Regions from separate parts of the Cupriavidus sp. OTU4054 genome, predicted to be linked through region 3. Evidence: predicted binding sites of a transcription regulator. Region 3 holds the regulator's gene; each other region holds the start of a gene.
What was found. Region 3 encodes FNR, which switches genes on or off when oxygen is low (the NO sensors DNR and NnrR bind a similar motif). Its sites were predicted from a motif close to TTGATNNNNATCAA; they were not measured.

Region 1 (3,258 bases), on a different contig from region 3:
ACATCGCGAAATTTATCCCGTAACACATTGAATATAAAGAAATAAAAATCTTCGCTTGCGGACGGTTCTGCGCTTGTTGCGACGCGGGAGGCTTCCCTACACTCTTATATAAGACACATGACCTGCGGCAGCAAAAACCGGTCGGTGTCACGAGTTTCGAAGCCCACCACATCGATCACAGGAGAACACCATGTCCCGCCAACAAGATATCCAGAAGCTCCAGCAAGACTGGGAAACCAACCCGCGCTGGAAGGGCGTGTCGCGTAACTACACGGCCGAGGACGTGATCCGCCTGCGCGGTTCCATCCAGGTCGAACACACGCTCGCGCGCCGTGGCGCCGAGAAGCTCTGGCATCTGCTCAATACCGAGCCGTTCGTGAACACGCTCGGCGCGCTGACGGGCAACCAGGCCATGCAGCAGGTGAAGGCGGGCCTGAAGGCGATCTATCTGTCGGGCTGGCAGGTGGCCGGCGACGCGAACGTCGCGGGCGAGATGTATCCCGATCAGTCGCTGTATCCGGCCAACTCGGTGCCGCTCGTGGTCAAGCGCATCAACAATACGTTCCAGCGCGCGGACCAGATCCAGTGGAGCGAAGGTTCGGGCGATGTCGACTACTTCGCGCCGATCGTGGCCGACGCCGAAGCCGGTTTCGGCGGCGTGCTGAACGCGTTCGAACTCATGAAGGCGATGATCGAGGCGGGTGCCGCCGGCGTCCACTTCGAAGACCAGCTTGCTTCCGTCAAGAAGTGCGGCCATATGGGCGGCAAGGTGCTCGTGCCGACGCGTGAAGCCGTGGCCAAGCTGCATGCCGCGCGTCTGGCGGCGGATGTCTCGGGCGTGCCGACGCTGGTGATTGCGCGGACCGATGCCGAGGCGGCCGATCTGCTGACCTCGGACGTGGACGATCGCGACAAGCCGTTCTGCACGGGCGAGCGCACGGTCGAAGGCTTCTATCGCACCAAGCCCGGCATCGATCAGGCCATCGCGCGCGCCATTGCCTACGCCGAAGTGGCCGACCTCGTCTGGTGCGAGACCGGCAAGCCCGATCTGGAGTTCGCGAAGAAGTTCGCCGAGGCCGTGCACGCGAAGTTCCCGGGCAAGCTCCTCGCGTACAACTGCTCGCCGTCGTTCAACTGGAAGAAGAACCTCGACGACGCGACGATCGCCAAGTTCCAGAAGGAACTCGGTGCGATGGGCTACAAGTTCCAGTTCATCACGCTGGCGGGCTTCCACTCGCTGAACTACTCGATGTTCAACCTCGCCTACGGCTATGCGCGCAACCAGATGAGCGCGTTCGTCGAACTGCAGGAAAACGAGTTCGCCGCGGCCGAGAAGGGCTTTACCGCGGTCAAGCACCAGCGCGAAGTGGGCACCGGTTACTTCGATGCGGTCACGCAGACCATCGAAGGCGGCCAGTCCTCGACCACGGCGCTCAAGGGCTCGACCGAGGATGAGCAGTTCTTCGACGAGAAGAAGGCCGAGCGCAAGGCAGCGTAAGGTCGCTCCCCCTCTCCCCCTCTCCCTGGATGGGAGAGGGGGAGAGGGGAGACGGGGAGCGCCTGCTATCGATAGACGATGACCGGGATGTCGGTGTGCGTGAGCACCTTCTGCGTCTCGCTGCCGAGTAGCAGGCCGGTCAGGCCGCGGCGGCCGTGGGAGGCCATGAAGATCACGTCGCAGCCGTGGCGCTCGGCCGCGTCGATGATGCCGAGGTAGGGCACCGCGAACGTGGTCATGTCGGCGTCGAACGGCAGGTCCTCGGCCCGTGCCGCGGTCTCGATCTCGCGCAGATAGAGCCGCGCCTGATTCTCGATGCGGTCCTTGAACGCCTGCGGCGCCTCCACCACGATCTCGCTGAAAGGCGTGTAGGGATACTCCTCGAGGCAGACATAGGCGGTGACGCGCGCGCCGATCGCCTTGGCCAGTTCCAGGCCGCCGTCGATGGCCTTCTTCGACAGCGCGGAACCGTCAGTGGGTAACAGGATGTGCTTGAACATGCTGGACCTCCTTTCTCGAAGTCAACCCGACAAGTTCATTCTAGTCCGCTTGCGACGCCTGCCCTTGTTTCAGATCAAACCGCATCGTGCCGTGCCGCACGCACCGTTACGCCACGATGTCGTGGCCGGCCTCGGCCGCGAGCGCGGCCGCCTGCTCGGCGCGGCGCCAGTAGGCGGGATTGCCGTAGGTGTTCTTGAGATGGTCGATAAACAGCCGTACACGCAGCGGCAGATGCTTGCGCTGCGGAAAGACGGCGTGGATGCCGATCGGCGGCGCCTGGAATTCGTCGAGCACGGTCACGAGCCGGCCGGCCGCAATCTCGTGGCCGACTTCCCACCACGAGCGCCAGGCGAGGCCATGGCCCTGGAGGCACCACTCGTGCAGCACCGCGCCGTCCGTGCATTCCATCGTGCCACCCACCTTGACGGTCACGGGCTGGCCGTCCTGCTGGAACACCCAGCCACGCTGGACGTTCGCGCTGGCGCCGAACGCCAGGCAGTTGTGGCGCGCGAGGGATTCCGGATCGGACGGCGTACCCGCGCGCGCGAGGTAGGCCGGCGAGGCCACGACCACGCGGCGGTTTTCGGCCAGCCGGATCGACACGAGATTCGAGTCGGGCAGGTCGCCGAGCCGGATTGCGCAGTCGAAGCCCTCGTTGACGAGGTCCACCACGCGGTCCGCGAGGTCGAGCGTGATGGTGACGTCGGGGTGCGATTCGATGAACAGCGGCACGACCGGCGCCACGTGCTTGCGGCCGAAGCCGGCCGGCGCGGTCACGCGCAGGTGGCCGCTGGCCTTGACGCCGCCGGCGGACACGCTGGCCTCGGCGTTGTGCAGGTCGTTGAGGATGCGCTGGCAGTCCTCGAGAAACGCGGATCCCTCGAAGGTCAGCGTGAGGCGGCGCGTGGTGCGGACCAGCAGCTTGACGCCCAGGCGTTCCTCGAGCGCGTCGATGCGGCGGCCGATGATGGCGGGCGCCACCCCCTCGGCCGCGGCGGCCGCGGAGAGGCTGCCGCGTGATGCGACCGACACGAACGTCTCGAGTTGTTTGAAGTGGTCCACGGTTGCAACGCATGAGTTTCAGCGGAATCGGGCTAGATTAGATGCCGAAAAGTAAAAGATCAAGTGACCCCCACCGGCTTTGTCGCACTGCAATGCGTGCCTACAATGCCCTGCATTCAGACGTGTACAACCCCATTCAGTCCATTCATGCACAAGATTCGCGCGGTCGTGTTCGATGCCTATGGCACGCTGTTCGA
Region 2 (3,258 bases), on a different contig from region 3:
GCAGGAGATCGGGCAGGACGTGGCGCTGATCGGCAGCGCGCAGCCGATGCATGCGTACCCCGCGGAATTGCGGCGCGCGGTCGTGAACCTCGTCGAGAACGCGCATCGTTATGGCGGTGCCGCGCAGATCGTGCTGTCGGACAGTGCCGAGCGCGTGGTGATCGATGTATGCGACAGCGGGCCGGGTATTCCGCCCGCCGAACTGCAACGCGTGCTCGAGCCGTTCTACCGCGTGGAGTCGTCGCGCAGCCGCGCGACGGGCGGCGTGGGCATGGGCCTCGCGATCGCGGCCGATATCGTGGCGCGCCATGGCGGCGAGCTCGAGTTGTCGAACCGTCTGGAAGGCGGCCTGCGCGTGCGCATCGTGCTGCCGAGAGACTGAGCCCGAGGAGGGATGGCTAGGCCCGCTGCGGGGCGCCGTCCTTGCCGATGACCGCCAGCTGCACGTACTGCGACCCGCGCGCGCCGCGCGTGAAATCGAGCAGAAAATCCCCGACGTCGATCCGCGACTGCATCGCGCGCCGCAACTCCGGCGCCCCCGGTGCGCGCGTACCCGCCGCTGCGCGCGCGAGCCATGCCGCGCCGATGTATCCGGCCAGCGTCGCGGGCGAGGGCGGTTCGTCGAGGTACTGCTTCATCCGTGCCACGTGTTCCTTCACCACGCGCAGCGTCGACGCCTGCGGGCCCGGCGCCACCTGCGTGAGCACGATGCCGCCCGCATAGCGCGCGCCAAGAATCTCGCGCGCCGATGCCGGACTGACCGATGACAATCCCACCAGAAAGCCGAACCAGCCCCGCGCGGCCAGCGCGCGGCCGAGGTTGCCGTACGCGAGCGTATCGCCGGCAATCAGCACGGCACCGGGCTTGCGCGCCGCGATCTGCCGCGCGCTTTCCGTGACGTCGCCCGTCAGTTCGAATGCGCGCGTCGACATGTCCTGCTCCATCCGCGCGAGCCACGGCGTCCCCTTGCGCAGCGTGCCGGCCGCGAAGTCCGGCGCGACGGCGAGCGCGATACCCGACAGGCCGTAGCTGCGCAGCTGCTTCACCGCGGCATCGAGTTCGGACTCGTAGTCGGACCGCGTGTACCAGACGTTGTCCGCGGGCAGGGCCAGGCCGGACAGCGGCGCAACGATCTGCACGCCGCGGCGCATGAGGTCCGTCGACTGCACGAGCGCCGGCAGCAGGCCGTCGCCGGGGCCGAACAGCACGTCGGCGCGCTCGTTATCGACGAGCGCCAGGGCCTGCCGCAGCGCATTGCGGGGATCGGGATCGGCGTCGCGCACGATATGGGCGATATGGATGCCGCCGTTCGCGGCACCGTTTGCCGCATTCGACGCATCGAACAGCACCTTGGCGCCCGCGAGGTAATCGCGGGCAAGATCGGCCTGCGTCCCCGCGCGGTCGACCAGATGCACGACCACGAGTTGTCGTCGCCCGATGGTCGCGGGACTGGCGGTCTGCGCATACGACGGCCATGCCCAGCCCGCGCCGAGCGCAGCCAGTGCCGATAGCGTTCGCCGGCGGGCAACGGACACGGGGAGCGCATGCTGCGCGGACGGTGCGGGCGATGGACGCATGGCGGGCTCAGGTAGCACGGGTGGCTCACGAAGGGCGGAGCGTAGCCAGCGTTCGTGTCTGCGTTGTGACGCCCGGCCTGTGGATAACTTCGTTGCCGTCGACTTGATACCGATCAACGCGCGCGGAAATTCGTGGGAATACGATCTCGAACATCGCCCCACCTCCGTATGCGCCATGTCAGGCCCCGACTTTCCGTTTCTCTTTCCCTTTTCCTGCCCCTCCCAATCGCCGCCTGCGGCCGTCACGCGCTTCGATCGCGATGCGCTCGCCGACTTCCGCGCGCTGGCCGGACGCATCGATGGCAACGGTCCGCGCTATACGTCGTATCCGACGGCCGATCGTTTCCATTCGGGATTTCCGGAGGCCGGCTATCTCGACGCGCTCGACGATTGCGCGCGGGACGCTTCGGCGCCGCTGTCGCTCTACCTCCATGTCCCCTTCTGCGACAACATTTGCTACTACTGCGGCTGCAACAAGATCGTCACGCGCGATCATGGCCGCAGCAGCCGGTACGTCGACTATCTCGTGCGCGAGATGGTGCTGGTGGCGCAGCGGCTCGGCACGCGGCGCCCCGTCATGCAGTCCCACTGGGGCGGCGGCACGCCGACCTTTCTCGATCCCGGCGAGATGGAACGCGTGATGGCGGCCCTCGATGCGCATTTCGATCTGTTGCCCGAGGGCGAACATGCGATCGAGATCGACCCGCGCACCGTCGACGACGCGCGCATGTCGCGGCTGCGCGATCTCGGCTTCAATCGCATCAGCCTCGGCGTGCAGGACTTCCATCCCGAGGTCCAGCAGGCCATTCACCGCGTGCAGCCGTTCGCGCAGACGCGCGACGCGGTGTTCGCGGCGCGCCGGCTCGGTTTCCGCTCGGTCAGCATGGACCTGATCTACGGGCTGCCGCACCAGACGACGGCGCGGTTCCAGGAAACGCTCGATCGCGTACTGGTACTGCTGCCGAACCGCATCTCGGTCTACAGCTACGCGCATCTGCCGCACGTGTTCAAACCGCAACGCCGGATCGACACAGCCGCGCTGCCGGCGCCGGCCGAAAAGCTCGACATCCTCGTCTCGACGATCGAACGGCTGACGGCGGAGGGGTACGTCTATATCGGCATGGACCATTTCGCGCTGCCCGACGACGACCTCGCGCGTGCCCAGCGCGACGGCCGGCTGCAACGGAATTTTCAGGGCTATGCGACGCATGCGGGCTACGACCAGCTCGGCTTCGGCGTGTCCGCGATCGGGTCGGTGGCGGGACGCTATGTCCAGAACTACCGGACGCTCGACGACTACTACACGGCGCTCGACGCGGACCGCCTGCCCGTGTCGCGTGGCTTCGAGATGTCCGCGGACGACCATCTGCGCAAGACGGTCATCGGCGAGCTGATGTGCAACGGCAGGCTCGATATCGCGCAGATCGAGGCACGCTTCGCTATCGATTTCGCACAGTCTTTCGCCCCCGAACTCCGTGACCTGGACGAACTGGCCACGCAGGGCCTGGTACGCCGCGACCCGACGCGCATCGACGTCACCGCACTCGGCCGACTGCTGGTTCGCCGGATCGCGATGGTGTTCGATCGTTATCTGAGAGAGGCGGAACCGGTGCCGCTGCGGTATTCGCGGGTGGTGTGAGGAGGGCGATGAGTAGAGAATTCAGAGAACGACGAGTTTGCA
Region 3 (3,258 bases):
GGCAAACAGCTTGCGCAGATCGTTCACGCGCAGCGGCTCCTGCGCGCAGATCAGCGCGGTCTCGAGGACGATCTTCGCCTCTTGGGTATTCATGTGATTGCGTGCAGCCTGTATTGCACCTGCTTCCGGACAAAGTCCCGAAAGCACGGGAGATTTCGGATACAGCGGCCGATTACCACCGCCATCTCGTCGCGCAGCCAACTCGCATGCGTGTCGCACTCAAGCCGTGCACTTCGTTTTGATGCATCGATTTGCCGGTCATTCCGGCAGAAGATTGTCCGGCGTCCGGCGTGGCCGACCGATGGACCTCTTGCGTCGCGCCTTCTCCCTCAGGGGCGGACGTCGTCGCCGCGAACCGCTCGCTGCAACGGCAAGATCAACGGATATCGGGCCCGGGCAGGAAAGCGCCCCGGGGCCGGCATCGCCACTCCACGGCGCGGCCCGGTCTTTTGAACCAGATCTTTTGAACCAGAAATACCGTGGGGGTGGATCTGTCACGCCTGAGCATGGGATCCGTCGATATCCCCCCTGATGGGGGGCATCACACTGACGATGCCGCGGACGCCACAAAGACTACGTGCGCGATACCGTGGTTCCGGCGATTGTATGGCATATCCGGGGGCGCCTGCAACCCGCCCCCTCCCGACTCCCTTCCCGCCCCCCTCCGGCTCCCTTCCTCCGCCCCGCGCTCAGAGCACGAGACAGAAGCCGTGCCGGGCCAGCATTTCCGGCAGCAGGGCCGCCCGCGCGATGCCGGCCACGCCAAAGCCCGCCACCGCCAGCCCGGCCAGCGTCCGCACCGCAGGGCGCCTCGCCTGGCGCCGCAGCCAGCCCGAGAAGCCGGACAGCGCGAGCAGATTCGGCAGCGTGCCGAGACCGAACGCGCCCATCACCAGCGCACCCGAGGCGGCGTTGCCCGCCAGCAACGCGAGCCCGAGCGCGCCGTAGACCATGCCGCACGGGACGAGCCCCCATGCGAGACCGGTGACGTAGCGTCGCGGCACCGGACCCAGGCGCCCCCACATCGCATGCACGCGCGCACCTGTCGCGCCCATTGCGCCCGTTGTGTGCATTGCGCCGGCCACGCGCGCCATCACCCGTTCGAGCCATGCCATGCGCACCGCGCCGCCCCGCATCAGCCAGACGCCCGCGACGATCAGCATCGCACTGCCGAGCGCGAACAGCGAGCGCTGCAGCGGCAGCACGTCATGCTTCCACGCCAGCGCGCCAATCGCCCCCATCGCGGCGCCGAGCATCATGTATGTCGACACACGGCCCGCATGCATCGCGAGCGTGTCGCGCCACCACGCGCGCCGCCATGCATGCATGCGTTGCCGCGCGATAAGCGGCACCGGCGAGCCCGCAGCCTTTGCTTCTGGCGAAACGGCGATCGCAATGCCACCGCACATTGCCGCGCAATGAATGCCACCCAATAACGCTAATAGGAAGACACTGAAAAGTACCTCAAATATCAACTGTTCCTCGCTTTCGTCTAGGCGCGCACGCTAGAATGCATTCATCGTGCCCCCGCGAGCGCGCTTCACCGACAGGTCTCAATTGCTCACGCCCATCCCGATCACCGAGATGTCCCCCCGTTGCTCCACGTGTGCGATGGGCCAACTGTGCCTGCCCGTCGGCATGAACAAGCAGGACCTCGAGAAGATCGATACGCTCGTGCAGGAACGCTACCGCGTGCACAAGGGCGAGACGCTCTATCGCATGGGAGATCCGCTGACCGCCGTCTACGCGGTGCGCTTCGGCACGCTGAAGACGCATGTCACGATGGAAGACGGGCGCTCGCAGATCACGGGCTTCCATCTGCCCGGCGAGATCGTGGGCCTCGATGGCCTCAGCGAGATGCAGCACGCGTCCGATGCTTCGGCGCTCGAGGACACCGAAGTCTGCGTGGTCCGCTTCAACGACCTCACCGCACTCTCCAGCGAACTGCCTTCTCTGCAACAGCAGTTCCTGCGCCTGATGAGCCGGGAGATCTCGCAGGACCAGCTCATGTTGATGACGCTCGGTTCGATGCGCGCGGAAGAGCGACTGGCCGCGTTCCTGATCAACCTTTCCACACGCCTGTCCGCGCGCGGCTACTCGTCTACCGAGTTCGTGCTCCGCATGAGCCGCGAGGAAATCGGCAGCTACCTCGGGCTCAAGCTCGAGACGGTCAGCCGCCTGTTCTCGCGCTTCGCCGAGGCCGGACTCATCCAGATTCGTCAGCGCCATGTCAAGCTCGTTGACGTCGATGGTCTCAGGCAGATCTACAGCCGCAGCTGCTGACGGCATCGTCGCTCACTCCGCATTCATTCCAGTTCGTCGGTCTCTGCAAGCGGTGCGGGCAGCGTGTAGAGCGTGAGTCCGCTCGACACCGCGCACAGCATCCACGCCGACAGGAAACCCACCGTGTACACGGCCTCGCGCGATGCCTCGAGCGGATGGCCGAACAGCATGAGGTCGCTGGGATCGACGAGCGAGAACACCGCCGCCGTCGCCACGCCAGCCACCAGGAACGCGGGCCACAACACCCACATCAGCCAGCGCCAACGTGTGTGTCCGTTCATGGATGCCTCGCTTCGGGCACGGCCTTGACCACCAGGCCGCGATGCTCGGCGTCGGCGACGGGCCGGTCCGCATGCTGCGCGGCGAGCCAGATCGTCACGCCGCAGCCGATCATGGCCAGCAGCGGGCCGCTCATCAGCAGCCACGGCCACGGTTCCTTCCACCACGGTCTACCTTGTTGCGTCTGCATGTGAACTCCCTGTTCCCTAGAGATTGCGCGGCACGATAAAGCTCGTGGCCTGACGGACATCGGCCACCTGATGACCGCCCTGCTCCGCCGTTACCGCGATATCGATCTTGTGCGTGCCCGGCTGCGCGGCCTCGATGGGCACGCGGATGCGGACCGGCACGAGCCGGTTCGATGCCGGCGCCAGCGCCTCCGCCGTGGGGTCGTATTCGATGCTGATACCGGCCAGGTCGTGGCCGTTGGCCTGCACGCGCACCTGCATGGGCGCTTCGGTCGTATTGATCAGTTGCAGCCGGTAGACGTTCTCGATCCACCGGCCCTCGACTTCGCGGCTCAATGCGCCGCGGTCGCGCAGCACGTCGACCTTGAGCGGCGCGCGCAGCGCGATCGATACCGCCAGTCCCGCGACGAGCGCGAGCCAGACGGTCGAGTAGATCAGCACGCGCGGCCGCAGCAGCCGGCGGCGCGCGGCCTCCGGCGACAGGCTCTGCCGCATTGCGTTCTCGGAT

Region 1: the regulator FNR is predicted to act here: its motif matches at 2,063-2,076, upstream of AAHB16_RS01280 (universal stress protein).
Region 2: the regulator FNR is predicted to act here: its motif matches at 1,681-1,694, upstream of hemN (oxygen-independent coproporphyrinogen III oxidase).

Annotation. Positions count from the first base shown of each region.
Region 1 covers NZ_JASATF010000001.1:274,203-277,460, reverse strand. The annotation lists gene aceA (isocitrate lyase) at 191-1,498, shown strand; gene AAHB16_RS01280 (universal stress protein) at 1,564-1,998, opposite strand; gene AAHB16_RS01275 (LysR family transcriptional regulator) at 2,105-3,061, opposite strand; gene AAHB16_RS01270 (haloacid dehalogenase type II) at 3,209-3,258, shown strand, end outside.
Region 2 covers NZ_JASATF010000027.1:80,942-84,199, reverse strand. The annotation lists gene AAHB16_RS26205 (ATP-binding protein) at 1-382, shown strand, start outside; gene AAHB16_RS26200 (ABC transporter substrate-binding protein) at 399-1,577, opposite strand; gene hemN (oxygen-independent coproporphyrinogen III oxidase) at 1,753-3,216, shown strand.
Region 3 covers NZ_JASATF010000048.1:11,401-14,658, forward strand. The annotation lists gene scpB (SMC-Scp complex subunit ScpB) at 1-93, opposite strand, end outside; gene AAHB16_RS31535 (sulfite exporter TauE/SafE family protein) at 690-1,475, opposite strand; gene fnr (fumarate/nitrate reduction transcriptional regulator Fnr) at 1,558-2,283, shown strand; gene AAHB16_RS31545 (hypothetical protein) at 2,307-2,564, opposite strand; gene AAHB16_RS31550 (hypothetical protein) at 2,561-2,752, opposite strand; gene ccoG (cytochrome c oxidase accessory protein CcoG) at 2,769-3,258, opposite strand, start outside.